DNA from 2 places in the Clostridium sp. X genome. Region 2 is predicted to be linked to the other one. Evidence: a T-box and tRNA genes for the amino acid it is inferred to sense, from the RefSeq annotation. Region 2 holds a T-box; the other holds one or more tRNA genes.
What was found. A T-box is a leader RNA that pairs with one kind of tRNA and senses whether it is charged. The one in region 2 lies ahead of metG (methionine--tRNA ligase), so its partner is inferred to be a tRNA-Met.
Positions count from the first base shown of each region.

Region 1 (8,025 bases), 510 kb from region 2:
TTCTAAGGATAGAATTCCATATACCGCATTTGGATCAAAGGCTAATCTTTTATCTTCCTCCGATGGTCTTGAAGGTGTATATGGATGTGAATGATAGTTACCTATCAATACCATTTCTTTACTTCTTATTTCTCTAATAGCATTAAATTGTTCTTTTGCATCCATAGAGAAATGTTCACTGCTCTCATCTATATTTCTTAAGGAAATTGCTTCTTTTATAAAAACATTTTCCCCTTCTTTAACTCCTGCAAGATAGCCACAACATTCTAGAGGAAATTCTCTTTTTCCCTGTTCTACTATCTTTTCATATTCACTCTTTAGTATATAAATCATATTGATCACCCCTGCATATTGCCTTTCAAGTCACAGGAAGGCTTCTCATAATCTATTAAGCTATCAATACTTGGATTCTCTCCACATACCCCACACTTTTTACTATGGCCAATTTTAATTTTTCTAAATTGCATAGTAATGGCATCATAAGTTAAAAGATATCCTGCTAGAGTTTTTCCAAGTCCTAAAATGTACTTTATAGCTTCTGTTGCTTGAAGAGTTCCTATAACTCCTCCCATAACTCCTAAAACTCCAGCTTCTCTACAAGTTGGTACAACTCCACTTGGTGGTGGTGATTGGAATATACATCTGTAGCAAGGTGTATTATTATCTGGAATATAAGTAGTAAGTTGTCCTTGGAATCTTATTATTCCTGCATGTGAAAAAGGTTTCTTTGCAAGTACACAGGCATCGTTGATTAAAAACTTAGCTGAAAAATTATCTGTTCCATCTATTATAAAATCGTAATCTTGATCTTCTATAATCTTTAAAATATTTTCAGAAGTTGCAAACTCATTATAAGTTATAACTTTTACATCTGGATTTAAATCATTTATAGTTTCCCTTCCTGATTCAACTTTAAGCTTACCAACATCTTTTGTTTGATGTATAATTTGTCTTTGTAGATTTGAAAGGTCTACTACATCCCCATCAACCAGACCTATTGTTCCAATTCCTGCTGCTGCTAGGTACATAGCTGCTGGTGCACCAAGTCCACCTGTTCCTATAATCAAAACCTTTGAATTTAATAGTTTTTCTTGCCCCTCTACTCCAACCTCTGACAGAATAATATGTCTTGAGTATCTTTCTATTTGTTCTTCTTTAAAATCCAATACTTCCACCTCCCATAAAGTATAAGAAATCTATTTCATCATTTTCCTTTAATATAGTATCTGAAAATTTCTCTCTATCTACAAACTCTCCATTTAATTGAACTGAAACCATATCAGGAGCTTCAACTTTTTCTACTTCTAATATCTCCGTTACTGTTATGTTGTCTTTAATATCTTTTAATTCTCCATTTACTCTTAATTTCATTTTTCTTACCCCCAATTAGTAATTGATTTAAATTATAGTAATCCTTTATAATATATTTTAATAACCTAGTATTTCTATAGGCTTTTCGTAATTAATTTTAAGTTATATATAAGTTACCACTTACTATAAGAGATGTCAATATAATTTTCTAGGATTATAATAATATATTTATCTATAATTCCATCATTTAAATTTTATCTTGTGACTGACCTCTCTAATCTTCAGCTGGAGTAAAACTATATGTAAATCCAAAAACTTTATTTATTATTATAAATTTACCTTGACTTATATAGTTACTTATAATATACTTAGAACATAGCTTAAGTAAATAACTACTTCAGTTATTACAATATCGCGGGATGGAGCAGCTGGCAGCTCGTCGGGCTCATAACCCGAAGGTCGTAGGTTCAAATCCTGCTCCCGCAACCATAAAAAACACTCTAATTATTATAATTAGAGTGTTTTTCTATATTCTATTTAATTTTTAACTTCTATAATAAATATGACATTTAATTAGGATATCTTATCTGATATTATATCCAGTTTCTTTAATACTTCTACAAATTTAGTAGTATCAATAGGCTTTGCAGCATATGCTTCACATCCAATTTCAAAAGCTCTATAAACATATTCAGTCTCTCCTAGAGCAGTAGTCATAATAACTTTCACTCTTTCTTTAGGCAAAAGTCCTTTTTGTTTTTCGAAATCTCTTATTGCTTTTAATACTTTTACCCCATCCACTTTTGGCATCATTATATCTAAGCATATAAGGTCATAGGGTTTTTCCTCTTTAACAGCCATTAAGTACGCGTCTAATGCTTCCATTCCGTCTACAACTAAATCACACTCTCCATACTCTTCTAATTATCTCAACGCTATCATCATCGTTAATTATATCTTCTGGAATAGAATTAAAATCCTCTGTTAATTCCTTTAGATTATGAAGAATAGTAAATGCTCGTATATTCTCCATTTCACAGCCTTCTAAAAAATGAATTACTGCCTTAAAAGCATTCTTTTCTATATCAACTTCAGCTTTATTTTGAGATATATAAAATTGTTGTTTTACGTCTTCATAAACTTCACTTTCCTGCTCTAAGGAGTTTTTTTCTTTTAAAAGTTCTAGAAAGTTTTTTATCTCTTTAATTATTGTGGAGGCATCTCCATCAACTTCGTCTCCATTTTTTATTTTCTCTAGTTCCACCTTTATAAAATTTTCAGAAATTACTCGTTTTATGTAGTATTTAATATAAAAATAGAAATTAATTAATATTTATGTAATAACTATAAAAAGCACCCTATACAGGATGCTTCTTAAATTTAATCTAATTTTCTTTTTTAGTTTTTATTCGATGACTAATTATAGCTTTTTCTCAAAACAATAAAAACTTCCTTTCCTAAACTTTACTGTTCCTACTGTTTTATATCCAAGCCTCTCGTAAAGATTACATGCCGGTTCGTTTTCAACAAATGTATCTAATCTTATAGCCTCATACCCCATCTCTTTTCCGTAAAGTTCAGTATAATTCATTATAGCTTTTGCAATTCCCTTCCCTTGAGATTCTGGGTCAATACATAGTCTATGTACAATCAATTGTTTTCCTGAATTAAATTCCCAGTCTAAGTTCTCATACTCCTTATCTTGATGTTCATTTAAAACAGTAATCCCTTTAATAACCCCTTTATCTTCATAAATATAGAGAGTATCCTTATTTAAATCACTATTAATAACCTTAGCATTTGGATAAATATCATCCCATTGATGAATGTTTTTTGACTCCATATCAATAACTACTTTTTTTATTAAATTCATTATTGCTTGTTGTTCATGTATACTTGCTTTTCTAATCATTTATATGCCCTCTCAATATTTATTTTTAATGGGCTGGAGAGTTTAAATACTCCCCAGCCCATTTGTTAAATTATATATTTTTACTCAATCTAAACAATTAAATTTTAAACCTCATAATGATTGTTTGTAGGTTCTGTGCTAAGTCTGATAGTGCCTCACTAGAACCTGCAATATCTTCTATTGAAGCTGTTTGTTCTTCCATAGAGGATGTTGTTTCCTCCGTTGCAGCGGCATTTTCTTCTGCGATTGCCGCAAGTTTTTCTAGTATATCTAATATTTCATCTTTTATATGTTCCATCTCTTGTCCTGAAACATTCAACTTCCTAACAGCTTTTTCTGATTCCTTCATTGCTTCTGAAATTAACACATATTTATCCTTACTATTAATTACACTGTCTGTTTGCTCTTTAGATATTGAAGATAATCTTTCCATTGTCCTTACAGCATCTTGAGCATTACTTTGTAATTCACTTACCACTTCATTAATATCCTTTGTGGATATTGAGGATTGCTCTGCAAGTTTTCTAATTTCTTCTGCTACCACTGCAAATCCTTTTCCTGCTTCTCCTGCTCTTGCTGCCTCTATTGCTGCATTTAATGCCAATAAATTAGTCTGCTCAGCTATAGATGCAATTACATCACTTGCTTGTCCAATTTTATTCGAACTATAATTTGTTTTTAATATAACTTCATAAATTTCCTTTGTAGCATCATTACTTTCTTCCGTTATTTTATATAGATTATCCATTTCATCTATTCCTTCATTAACAACATCTGTAACCTTGCTTGAAGCAATATTCAAATCTTTTACATATCCTTGATCTTTTTCAATAGTTCCTCCTAGTAAAATAGCCTTTGAGGAGCCTTCTTCTGTATTTCGTGCTTGTGATGATGCACTTGCTGATATGCTCTCAATTGTTTTTGATACATCTTCTGCAGCAGCAGCTGACTGTTGTGCAGTAGCTGTTAATTCTTCTGATGCAGCAGATACTTGTGATGAAGAACTACTAATATCTTTAATAATCTCTCTTAGACTAATAGTTATACTTTGTAAGGCTCTAGATAAAGATCCAATTTCATCTTTCTTTTCTAAAAAGCTCTCTGAAACATCTTCTGTAATATCTAAATTAGCAATTTTAGCAGAATGTTCTATTGTTTTAATAATTGGTGTTGCAATTGAATTACCAATTATATATGCAATAACAATACTTACTACTAAAGTTATAACCAGAACTAATATAATAGCTTTCTGTAATGCAGGCAGAGCAGCTAATACTTCTTTTTTATTAGCAGTAATAACAAATATCCATTCAGTACCTTCAATCGGTGCATATGCTGCATCTAAATCATTGTCGTTAAAAGAATAAGTATTGACTCCAGTTTTTTCTGCTAATATCTTTTCAAATAATGTAGCTAAGGATTTTAAGCTTTCATCTTTCTTTGATTCCTCTATTGGATTAAATCCATTTAATACCTTATTTCTATCTGGATGTCCAACAACTATTCCACTAGTGTTAATCATATAGCCGTATCCCTCAGTACCAAAGCCAGTATTATCTACAACATTGCTTAAAGCCATTCCATCTCTACGCCCTACTAAAGCTCCAACCACTTTACCATCTCGTTCAATAGGAGTAACATACATTAAAACAAGTTCCTTTGTTACTTTGCTAATTAATAAATCTGATACATTAGTCTCCCCTTTTAATGCTTTTTTTATGTACTCTCTATCTCCTAGTTTAGCGGTTGTCCCATTCGAGTAATAGGCAGTACCGTCTAATTTTACTACTGCAAGGTCAAGAAAGTTCGTTGCTTTTAATTGTCTTTGTAATATAGGTTGTTGCACTTTCCAATCCATACCTTGGATATCTATTCTACTTGCTATCATTTGTAAGGTTTTTTCTTGTGTTTCGATTCGACTTGCAGCTAATTTTGATGCTTCAACAGCTAGAGAAGCAAGAGATTTTTCTGCTTCTGCAGTAAGGATTTTACTAGACCTTTCTAAGGAAATCCCTCCTAAAGCAATAGATGATACTAAAATTAAGATAGAAAAATAAATAATAAGTTTTGATTTAATACTTTTCATTGTTAATACCCCACTCTAGTTATTTAAATTTATATTTTTATGCTCTACTTAAAAGACTATATATTAAAAGTTTTTTACATGATTTATCTATTTTCATGTATAAATTCTATTATATACCATATTACACTAATCTTTTTTACAATGCAATAAACTACGATTTTTTTATATCTATATTGATATTTTTTGCACTATATCAGCAATTCACATTAAAACTGACCTATCAGCTAGAGAATACACTATATTATCAAGAGATATATTGAAAAAACAACCTCTTTTTTTGATCTTTTTAATACAAAAATTTAATACATATTTAATATCTTTGTTTATTGTATAACGATAGATTTGAATTGGAAGAATACATACGTTAGAAAAAATAGGAGGTGACCCTATGAAACCACAAAATTTAGCATTACATGAAACAATGCAAATTCACGAGATGTTAAACTTAAAAACTGTTTCTATGACCACATCTAAAATGATGGAAGGTGTAGTCTTCGATCAAGACCTTAAAGCATTACTTGAAAAAGATGTTCAACAATCTATTATCGCTATAAATAACTTGCAAAATCTATTATCAAAGACTTTACCAATAAAATAACGGCTTAATAATTAATAATCTTAAGCCTACGAAAAGTGCTTCTAGGAGGTAACACTATGATTAATGATTATTTAGAAGTAAGAAATGCAGAGGGAATGCCTAAACTTGTTGATGGAACTATGTCTCTTGGATTTTTATTAAATGTTAAAAGTGGAGTAAGAAATTGTGCTATTGCACTAACTGAAGCTGCAACTCCAGAAGTAAGGACTATTTTACAAAATCAATTAAATACTGTACTTGACATGCATGAGGAACTTTCTAATCTCATGATAGCTAAGGGATGGCTTCACCCTATTGACTTAAATAAACAATTTCAAATGGATATAGAATCATCACAAACAGCTGTTCAAATCTCTAGTTTAAGTCTATTCCCCGGAGATACCAGTAGACTTGGAACTTTTGCAACCCCAGAAAAGTAATTAAATAAGGATAAGAATTAGTACTAATTTTAAAGATTATTAGAAATACAGGAGGTAACATATAATGAAGGCGGTCACATTTCAAGGCATAAAGAACGTGAAGGTTAAAGAAGTTCCATCACCTACAATTCATAAACCTGATGATATCATCGTAAAGATAACTAGTACAGCAATATGCGGATCAGATCTACATCTTATTCATGATATGGTTCCCAATCTTCCTCAAGACTATATTATAGGTCATGAGCCTATGGGGATTGCTGAAGAAGTGGGGCCTGCGGTTACAAAACTCAAAAAGGGAGATAGAGTAATTATACCTTTCAATGTAAGCTGCGGAGAATGCTTTTATTGCAAACATGATTTAACGTGCATGTGTGATAACTCAAATCCCCATGGTGAAAATGGTGGTTTTTTTGGATATTCAGAAACCTTTGGCGGGTATCCTGGAGGCCAAGCTGAGTATATGAGAGTTCCATATGCTAACTTTACTCCTTTTCGTATTCCTGACAATTGTGAAGTAGAGGATGAAAAATTATTATTAATGTCAGATGCTATGGCTACTGCCTATTGGAGCGTAGAAAATGCTGGTGTAAAAAAAGGTAATACTGTTATCGTACTAGGTTGCGGACCTGTTGGACTCCTCGCACAAAAATTTGCTTGGCTTCATGGTGCAGAAAGGGTAATTGCAGTTGATTATATAGATTACCGATTAGAACATGCTAAAAAATATAATAAAGTTGAAACAGTTAATTTTGAGCAACATAAAAATACTGGAGAATATTTAAGAGAAATCACTCATGGCGGTGCAGATGTTGTTATAGACTGTGTTGGAATGGACGGAAAAATGACCCCTATGGAATTTTTAGGTTCTGGCCTAAAACTTCAAAGTGGAGCACTAAGTGGTTTCGTTATGGCTACTCAGGCAGTTCGAAAAGGCGGTATGATACAAGTAACGGGAGTTTATGGTGGCAGGTATAACGCATTTCCTTTTGGAGATATAATAAACAGAAATATTAATATAAGAACAGGCCAGGCACCTGTAATTCCTTATATGCCAATATTATACAATTTGCTTGCTGAAGGAAAAGTTGATCCAAGTGATATTATTACTCACAGACTTTCACTTGATCAGGCTCCACATGGATATAATGTTTTTGACACAAAAACTGAAAATTGTATTAAGGTTGTTCTTAAACCATAAAGAAACCTTTAAAATTTAACTAAGGAGGTTAACGATAATGAAAGATCAATGTATTACTCCCGCTGAAACCCTTCAAATTCAAGAATTATTAACCTTTAAAAATCTTTGCTTAACAAAGTCAGTTACTATGTCACCTTTACTTTCTGATAGTGACTTAGAATCAATTTTAAAGCATGAAGTTATTACAACTGAGCAACATATAAAGGAATTAAGAGAGCTCCTAGAGCAATCAAGTGTTTCTCTTCCTGAACTTATAACATCTTAAATTAATATAGAAAGAAGGTGTCCTTATGAACTCATTAATAGAGAGCCTTACTGGCATGGATAAGCTTAGTGATCAAGTTATTGCTACTGATTTTTTAGTGTCTGCTAAAAGTGCTGTACGAAACTATTCAATTGCACTAACTGAAACAACTTCTCCCCAAGTGAGAGCAATTCTTAGAAAACAATTAAATGATGCTATTGCTACTCATGAAGCAATAGCAACTTACATGGAGA
Region 1 covers NZ_CM146912.1:664,453-672,477, forward strand. The annotation lists gene ACX0KU_RS03235 (M67 family metallopeptidase) at 1-333, opposite strand, end outside; gene ACX0KU_RS03240 (HesA/MoeB/ThiF family protein) at 339-1,166, opposite strand; gene thiS (sulfur carrier protein ThiS) at 1,156-1,371, opposite strand; tRNA gene ACX0KU_RS03250 (tRNA-Met) at 1,725-1,800, shown strand; partial or broken gene ACX0KU_RS03255 (response regulator) at 1,885-2,235, opposite strand; gene ACX0KU_RS03260 (hypothetical protein) at 2,213-2,575, opposite strand; gene ACX0KU_RS03265 (GNAT family N-acetyltransferase) at 2,732-3,223, opposite strand; gene ACX0KU_RS03270 (methyl-accepting chemotaxis protein) at 3,321-5,309, opposite strand; gene ACX0KU_RS03275 (spore coat protein) at 5,698-5,907, shown strand; gene ACX0KU_RS03280 (spore coat protein) at 5,964-6,326, shown strand; gene ACX0KU_RS03285 (zinc-dependent alcohol dehydrogenase) at 6,391-7,527, shown strand; gene ACX0KU_RS03290 (spore coat protein) at 7,565-7,792, shown strand; gene ACX0KU_RS03295 (spore coat protein) at 7,818-8,025, shown strand, end outside.
Region 1: it has a tRNA-Met gene. The T-box ahead of metG (methionine--tRNA ligase) is inferred to sense a tRNA for this amino acid. The anticodon was not compared.

Region 2 (8,025 bases):
ACCCATCGCCACTATTTTATTGCTTGGATTTTTAATGACTTTCTCTGCTACCACAGCTCTTGATACTTCTTTTCCATTTTCATATATTACTTTTATGTTCACTTCTTTCTCGCCAGTTGTTCCTTCTTGCACAACTTGTTTATGTCCATCCTTTAATGAATTATTCTTTCTTATTTCTGTGGCAAATTGAATTGATTCAATTTTCTTTTCAATTTTAGTATTAATTCTTGTAACCACAATTTTTAGACCGTTCTTAATTTTTTCTTCTTTAGCTGGAGAAATTTTATCCTCTTTTGATAATTGTATACCTTCTTCTGAGAACATCTCTTCAATTCTGTCTGCATTAGTAAGAATAGCTTTCGTTTTGCCGTCTATCTCTAGCTCAACATTAACAGCTTTTTCTATTCTTATAGTATCTCCTGATTTCAACTTACTCTTTAGTTGTGGTTCTACAATATCTTTTGGACCCAATATTATTCTATTCTTTTTCAAGACATCTTCTACGCTACTCTTATAAGTCATTACACTAATTTCTTCACCGTCAATTAAAATGTTTATGCTCTTCTCCATGCTAAATACCCCTATGCCTACACATATAAGAATTAGCATAACTATAAGAGCTGTTTTAGGTCCGTTCGATAAGTAGGCTCTCATGTTGCTTTTAAATTTTTGTAACATAAATAAACCTCCCTGACAAAAGCGCCTTAACCATTATACCCTCTATTGCAGTTTACGTCAAATTGGGCTCCTTTTATCCTTTTAATAAGTTAATAAAATGCATACTTTGCATATTGTTGTTAATCTTTAGTACCTATATACAATTAGTATGATTGTATTTATATACTTATGTTAATTCATTGCCAACCTCGTAACCTTTTATACATACGGTTGAAAATTTATCACTAGTTATCTACTTACTTTTTTTTCCAGTAGCGTAGTTATATTCTACACTATTAATTAATTCTTAGCAAGTCCTTGGTATTTTCTATTGTTCTACGCTCTACTTCTTCTACTGATAATCCTTTAACTTCTGCTATTTTTTCTATTATAAACTTTATGTAGTCAGATCTATTTCTTTCTCCTCTATGGGGAGTTGGTGCCATATAAGGTGCGTCTGTTTCAACTAAAATTCTTTCTAGTGGAACTTCTTTTACCACCTCTAAAGCTTTTTTTGCATTATTAAAAGTAACAACTCCGGTAAATCCTATATAATATCCTAGTTTTAAGCATTCACGAGCAAACTCTACACTACCTGCAAAACAGTGAAGAACACCCTTAACCTCTGGAAACTCCTTCATTATATCTAAAGTGTCTTTATGTGCATCTCTATCATGAATTACCACTGGCAAATTTAACTCTTTTGCTAATTGCATTTGTTTTCTAAATACCTCTATTTGAACTTCTTTTGGTGGATTATGCTCCCAATAATAATCAAGCCCAATTTCACCTATAGCTCTAACTTTGGGATTCTTAGTCATCTCTTTTATCTCTTCTAATGCTTTATCCGTAAGTTCAGTAGCATTTCCTGGATGAATGCCTACAGCAGCATAAAAAAAGTCATATTTTTTAGCTAGTTTGAAAGATTCTCTCGCTCCTCTTAGAGATGCCCCACAATTTAGTACTCCTACTATATTATTTTCTTTTAATTCTTTTATAAGTTGTTCTCTATCTACATTAAATCTTCTATCATCATAATGTGCATGCGAATCAAATATCATGTTAATTCCTCCAAGTATAGAAATTTTATTAATATATAACCAAACTTTATTATATCATTTTTATATACTAATGCAAATTTTAGACTTTATGTGATAATAAACTAACTAAAAAACCACTTTCTAATATATTAGAAAATGGCATCTAACTTACTTATGCTGTACAGATTTTAAAAATATGATAAATTCATCTAAAGTTTGACTAAACTTAACAAGCATTTCATGTTTCTTTTCTAACTGCTCAATAGTTTTATTTAAGTTCTTCATTCCTGATTCATGATTTCCAGCTTTAAGTTGTCTATTTGCTGTTTTTAGTGTATTCCACATAGACATCTCTACTTCGCTAATCTCCATAAGTTCATTCATAATTACATTCATTTTTTTATCTAGATTTTTTTCAAATTCTTCTTGAGCTACGATATTATTATTAGATAGCTCTATAAATATTTTTTCTACTTCTTTTAACTTCTTATCAATTTGTTTTTCTAACTTTTTATTCATCTTTTTGTGATGCTTAATCATATCTCTCTTTTCTTTAACATGTTCTTCATGATGAGGGTTTTCCATTGTAGTTTCAAAAATCGACTTAGCATAAACAATATTTGAAGAAAAGAATATAATCATTAGCATTGATAATAGCGCTAGTTTCCACTTTCTCATAATAATCACCTCCTATTTTAGCTTCTCACTAAACAGATGATTTATGTTGAGATGTTTATGGTATATTTTAAAATTTTTACTCACCATTCTATATTATATTAAATTTATAATTGTATTTATATGTTATAGTCTAGAAAGTATTGCCGATACTAATCCCATTACAAAACCAAGTAGGGCTCCAAGCCAAGTTATGGCCTCTAATTCTTTACTAGCTATTGTAAGTATAAGATTTTCTGTAAAAGTAATATCAAAAATGTTTATTTTATCTTCAACTATTTTACTTATATCAAAAGCATTTAAAAACTCTATTCCTCTAGTTTTTAAGAAGGTTTCAAAAACTTCTTCCGCTAATTCTGCAGCAGCTTTTGATATACTTTTTTTATTTCCCTTAAACATATCCTGCAAAGGCATATTCAAGACATCTTTTACAAAATCATCAACATACATCTCTATCTTATCTTCGATTTCCTTACTGTTTATAGTACAACTTATTTTTTCACCAATGAAATTCTCTATAAGTTCCTCTAAGTCTATATCTAACTTTTGTAAAACTTCCTCAATAGTGTTACTATCCTTTAGCTTTTCTTCTAGATCTAAAATTAAGTTTTCTATTAACTTATCATCTATTAGCTTTTCTGATATTGCTTCACTTATATTCCTTGCATTTCTCTTTTTTGCTTCTTCAGAAAGATTATAAAAAATATCTGATACTCTATTGTCTAGTCCCTTATCAATTAATTCATTTATTAGAAGAGCAATTTCTCTATGAGTATCTTCTTTGTCTAAATAATCTTCAATTGCAGGTAGCAATTTAGCATATATCATATCTGGATTTAAGAACATAGCTACCATAGAATTTAAATTACTACTTATCATATCAGATAATGCATGTTTTATTTTGATTTGTATATTTTCATCTTTTAGCATTTGCTTTATAGTCATTGCTATATCATAGTTCTTGCTATATATGTATACTTTTAATGTACTTACAAAGTCTGCCGGAAGAATTTCTTTTAACGTCTTATTATCCTTCTCAAACTCACTCATTTTAGTTTCTATTATATTTTGAATATTTTTCTTGAAATCGTCTGAGTTTTTATACTCATTGACATTCTCTAATAGATTACTTCTAATTTTTTTATAGTACTGACTGTCTAATATAGTCTGCGGACTATTATTTAGTTCATTTTTTATTTCTTGCAACAACATCTTCTGCATTTCTTTTTTAAATTTCTCTTTTTTTATAGTTCCTAATACAAAGCCTGCTACCTTAATTTTTATATAACTCTTAAAAGAACTATATTTTTCTCCAATTATATGTTTAATTTGTTCTCCTAAAGACTCATTACTTGCCTCTAACTCCAAAACTTTAGCTTCGACCCATCTCCCAAACTTCTCATCAATTCCATTATCTTCTATAGCCTGAATCATAGTATCAGTTGTAAGCAAGTGATTTCCTACTGCATCTCCTATACTACTTGCCATCCTCTTTTGCTCCTTTGGAATAAGTCCTGGAGTAAATGGCACTTTAATACCGAATATCCTTTTTTCTGTTCGTGGTCGAAATAGCATTTTTATAGCTAACCAATTTGTTATATATCCTATTATTGAGCCTATTATAGCTGTAAATAAAATTTCTTTATACTGCATAACTAATCCTTCCTCCATTGTTTCTTATTTCTCTTTGCTAAAACTTGAAGAAGGAAACAAGTTGCTCTTGTCTCCTTTATCTAGTTAGTTGTAAGTAATAATACCTATTTTTTTATTATTCTAATTATTATTTTACAACGCTTCCTGTTGGAAGTTCTCCTGGATTTACTGCAAATAATTTTTCCTTATCATCTGAGGCTGCAAGAATCATGCCTTGTGATAATTCCCCTCTTAATTTTACTGGTTTTAAGTTTGCTACTAAAACAACGTATTTTCCTATTAAATCTTCTGGCTTATAATACTTAGCTATGCCAGAAATCACCTGTCTTTCTTCTCCTCCTAAATCAACCTTTAACTTAAGAAGTTTATCTGCCTTTTTCACTGGCTGGCAATCTATAACTTTTACTACTCTCAAATCAATTTTCTCAAAGTCTTCTATTGTAATTTCTTCTTTTAATGGCTTCATCTCAACCTTGCTAGAATCTTCAGCTATCTTTACTTTCTCTGCTTGTAGCGCTGCAAGTTCCTCAAGTTTCTTCTCTACATCTATTCTTGGGAATATAACTTCTCCTTCCCCTACCGTTGTTCCAGCTTTTGTTCCATCAAAAGAAGCTAAACTATCCCAAGTGCATACATCTATATTTAATTGTTTATTTATCTTTTCACTTGTTTCTGGAAGAAATGCTGAGAGCATTACTGATACTGCTCTTAAGCTCTCAACTAGATTATATAAAACTGTTCCAAGTCTTTCTTTTTTATCTTCATCCTTAGCAAGCACCCAAGGCATAGTCTCATCAATATATTTATTACTTCTTCTTACAACTGTCCAGATTTCATCCAAAGCTTCTGGTAGTTTTAATGCATCCATTCTTCCCTCTACCTTTGATGGTGACCCTAAGGTAACCCTTATTAAATCTTCATCTACTTCTTCTTTGGAATTTGGCTCTTGAATAACTCCATCAAAATACTTATTTATCATAGCAATTGTTCTATTTACAAGATTTCCAAGATCATTTGCAAGATCTGAATTTGTTTTCTTTATAAATATTTCACTTGTATATAGTCCATCTTGCCCAAATGGTATCTCATGAAGAAGATAATATCTTACTGCATCTGCTCCAAAGTGCTCCACTAGGGTAACTGGATCAACTACATTACCTTTAGATTTTGACATTTTGCCACCATCAACTAAAAGCCATCCATGCCCGAAAACTTGCTTTGGAAGTGGTAACTCTAAAGCCATAAGCATAATTGGCCAATAAATTGTATGGAATCTTAAAATATCTTTTCCCACTAAGTGAATATTTGCAGGCCAATATTTTTGATATAGTTCATCATTATCTTGATTATAACCAAGGGCTGTTATATAGTTTGCAAGGGCATCTATCCATACATATATTACATGTTTATTATCAAATGTAACAGGAATTCCCCAATCAAATGAAGTTCTTGACACACATAAATCTTGAAGTCCTGGTCTTAAAAAATTATTTAACATTTCATTTTTTCTAGATTCTGGTTGTATAAATTCTGGATGTGTTTCTATATGATCTATTAATCTATCAGCATACTTTGACATCCTAAAGAAGTAAGCCTCTTCTTTGGTATTTTCAACTGGTCTTCCGCAATCTGGACAGTTCCCGTTTACAAGCTGTGTCTCTGTCCAAAACGATTCACATGGAGTGCAATATAAGCCTTCATACTCACTTTTGTAGATATCTCCTTGATCATAGAGCTGTTTAAATATCTTTTGCACTGTTTCTATATGATAATCATCTGTAGTTCTTATAAACTTATCATAACTTACATTCATTATACTCCATAAGTCCTTAATACCTGCTACTATTTCGTCAACATATTCCTTTGATGTAATTCCCTTCGCCTCTGCAAGTCTTTGAATCTTTTGTCCATGTTCGTCTGTTCCCGTTAATAAATATGCATCATAGCCTGTTAGCCTTTTAAACCTAGCAATAGCATCTGCGGCTACCGTAGTATACGTATTTCCTATATGCAAATTTGCTGATGGATAATATATTGGTGTTGTTATGTAGTAATTTCCTTTGCTCATTTTAATTCCTCCATTTTCTTTTGCTGAGAAATTCTATAGAATACTCAACTCCATTAAATTTACTTAAATAAAAAGCCTCTAAGCAAGCTTTATCCTGCCTAGAGACGTAGTTTACGTGTTACCACTCTAATTTGTTTTTGACTCTCATCAAAAACCTCAATAAGTGACTCCTTGCCAGATAATATAAGCAATTCTATCACTCTACAATATAACGGTTGCTTCCGTACTACCCTAAAAATTTCGAATAGTATGCTCCAAGGCCATCTTCACAAACTTCTGTGTCACTAGCTTTCACCTAACCTAGCTCTCTTATAGACAACTTCATTTGTTACTCTTCTCTTCAATGCATTTAATATACTAATTTCTAAATAAAATATTATGATAAATAGGTTAATATGTCAATATTATTATCTCCTATGAAAATAATTTTTATGTTTCTTATGTATAACAAGTTTTATTTACTTTTATGGACAAATTGTTTAACCAAATCTAACATAAAGTGATATAATAAAGTACATACAAACTTAATACTTAATAAAATCTTTTTAAAGATTGTTGTAGATATTTTAATTATAGGGGATGGGATAATCTTGAGACGTTCACGAAAGAGACAAAATATAAAGAAAATAATTATTGTAACACTTAGCTTTATGCTTATATTTGCCATGGGATTTACACTAGGAATGAAATTTTTAAAAAACCCTACAAAAAATCAAGTTAAAAACAATATTCCTATACAAGGTAATAAAGATAATTCTACTGATGAAAACGTAGACAAGCCTAACGACCAGAATAATCAGAATGGGAATAATGATGAAGATTCTAATAATAATCTAACTACACCTAATAAACCACCAGAAAATGTTAAACCATCAGATGCTGCTCCAGATAAAAAAGAAGTTTTTTTAACTTTCGATGATGGTCCAAGCTCTAAGGTGACTCCAAGAATATTAGAGATTCTGGATGATTATAATATTAAAGCTACTTTTTTCGTTATTGGAAAAAATGCTGAACAGTATCCTGAACTAACAAAACGAACTCATGATTCAGGACACTTAATTGCTAATCATACTTATTCTCATGACTATAAATTTATCTATAGCTCAACTAATAACTTTTTAGTTGATTTAGATAAAAGCAATAAAGCTTTAGCCTCTATATTAGGCTCCTTTGATAATAAAATTATTCGTTTTCCTGGTGGTTCTTTTGGCAGAACTGCTTATAAGGAGGCTGTAACTAAAGCTGGTTACACATACGTAGATTGGAATGCTTTAAATAACGACGCTGTTGATTCTAAAAGAAGCACTATCCCTTCAGCAGAACTTGTACAAAATTTAAAAAACTCCGTAAATAATATGAATCCCAAAAATAAAAATCATGTAGTTATCCTAATGCATGATACTGGAAGTAAAAGCACCACCGCTGATTCTCTTCCTGAAATAATAGAATTTTTAAAGTCTGAAGGCTATGAGTTTAAAACTTTAGCCGAGTAAGTTTAATAATATAAAAATGCTGTAAGGTTATTTAAGAATAACTTTACAGCATTTTTTAATACATACTTTTATACAAATAAATCTCTTACCTCGTCTTCACTTAACTCGGATATTAAGTTTTCCTCATAAATATCTGAGTTTATAACATTATTTATGATTTCCCTTTTCTTTTGTTGAAGATTATATATTTTCTCTTCAATGGTGCCTCTTGTAATCAGTTTTATAACTTCTACAGTGCTTTTCTGTCCCATTCTATGTGCTCTATCCGTTGCTTGATCTTCTACTGCTGGATTCCACCATGGGTCAAAGTGTATTACAGTATCTGCTCCCGTTAAATTAAGCCCTGCCCCTCCAGCCTTTAGAGATATTAAAAATACTTTACTTTTTCCATTATTAAAATCTTTAACTATAGTCACTCTATCTTCCATCTTTGTTTTAC
Region 2 covers NZ_CM146912.1:1,169,939-1,177,963, reverse strand. The annotation lists gene ACX0KU_RS06030 (3D domain-containing protein) at 1-678, opposite strand, end outside; gene ACX0KU_RS06025 (TatD family hydrolase) at 954-1,718, opposite strand; gene ACX0KU_RS06020 (hypothetical protein) at 1,866-2,375, opposite strand; gene ACX0KU_RS06015 (DUF445 family protein) at 2,499-4,025, opposite strand; gene metG (methionine--tRNA ligase) at 4,153-6,093, opposite strand; T-box leader at 6,191-6,446, opposite strand; gene ACX0KU_RS06005 (polysaccharide deacetylase family protein) at 6,684-7,586, shown strand; gene ACX0KU_RS06000 (SNF2 helicase associated domain-containing protein) at 7,655-8,025, opposite strand, start outside.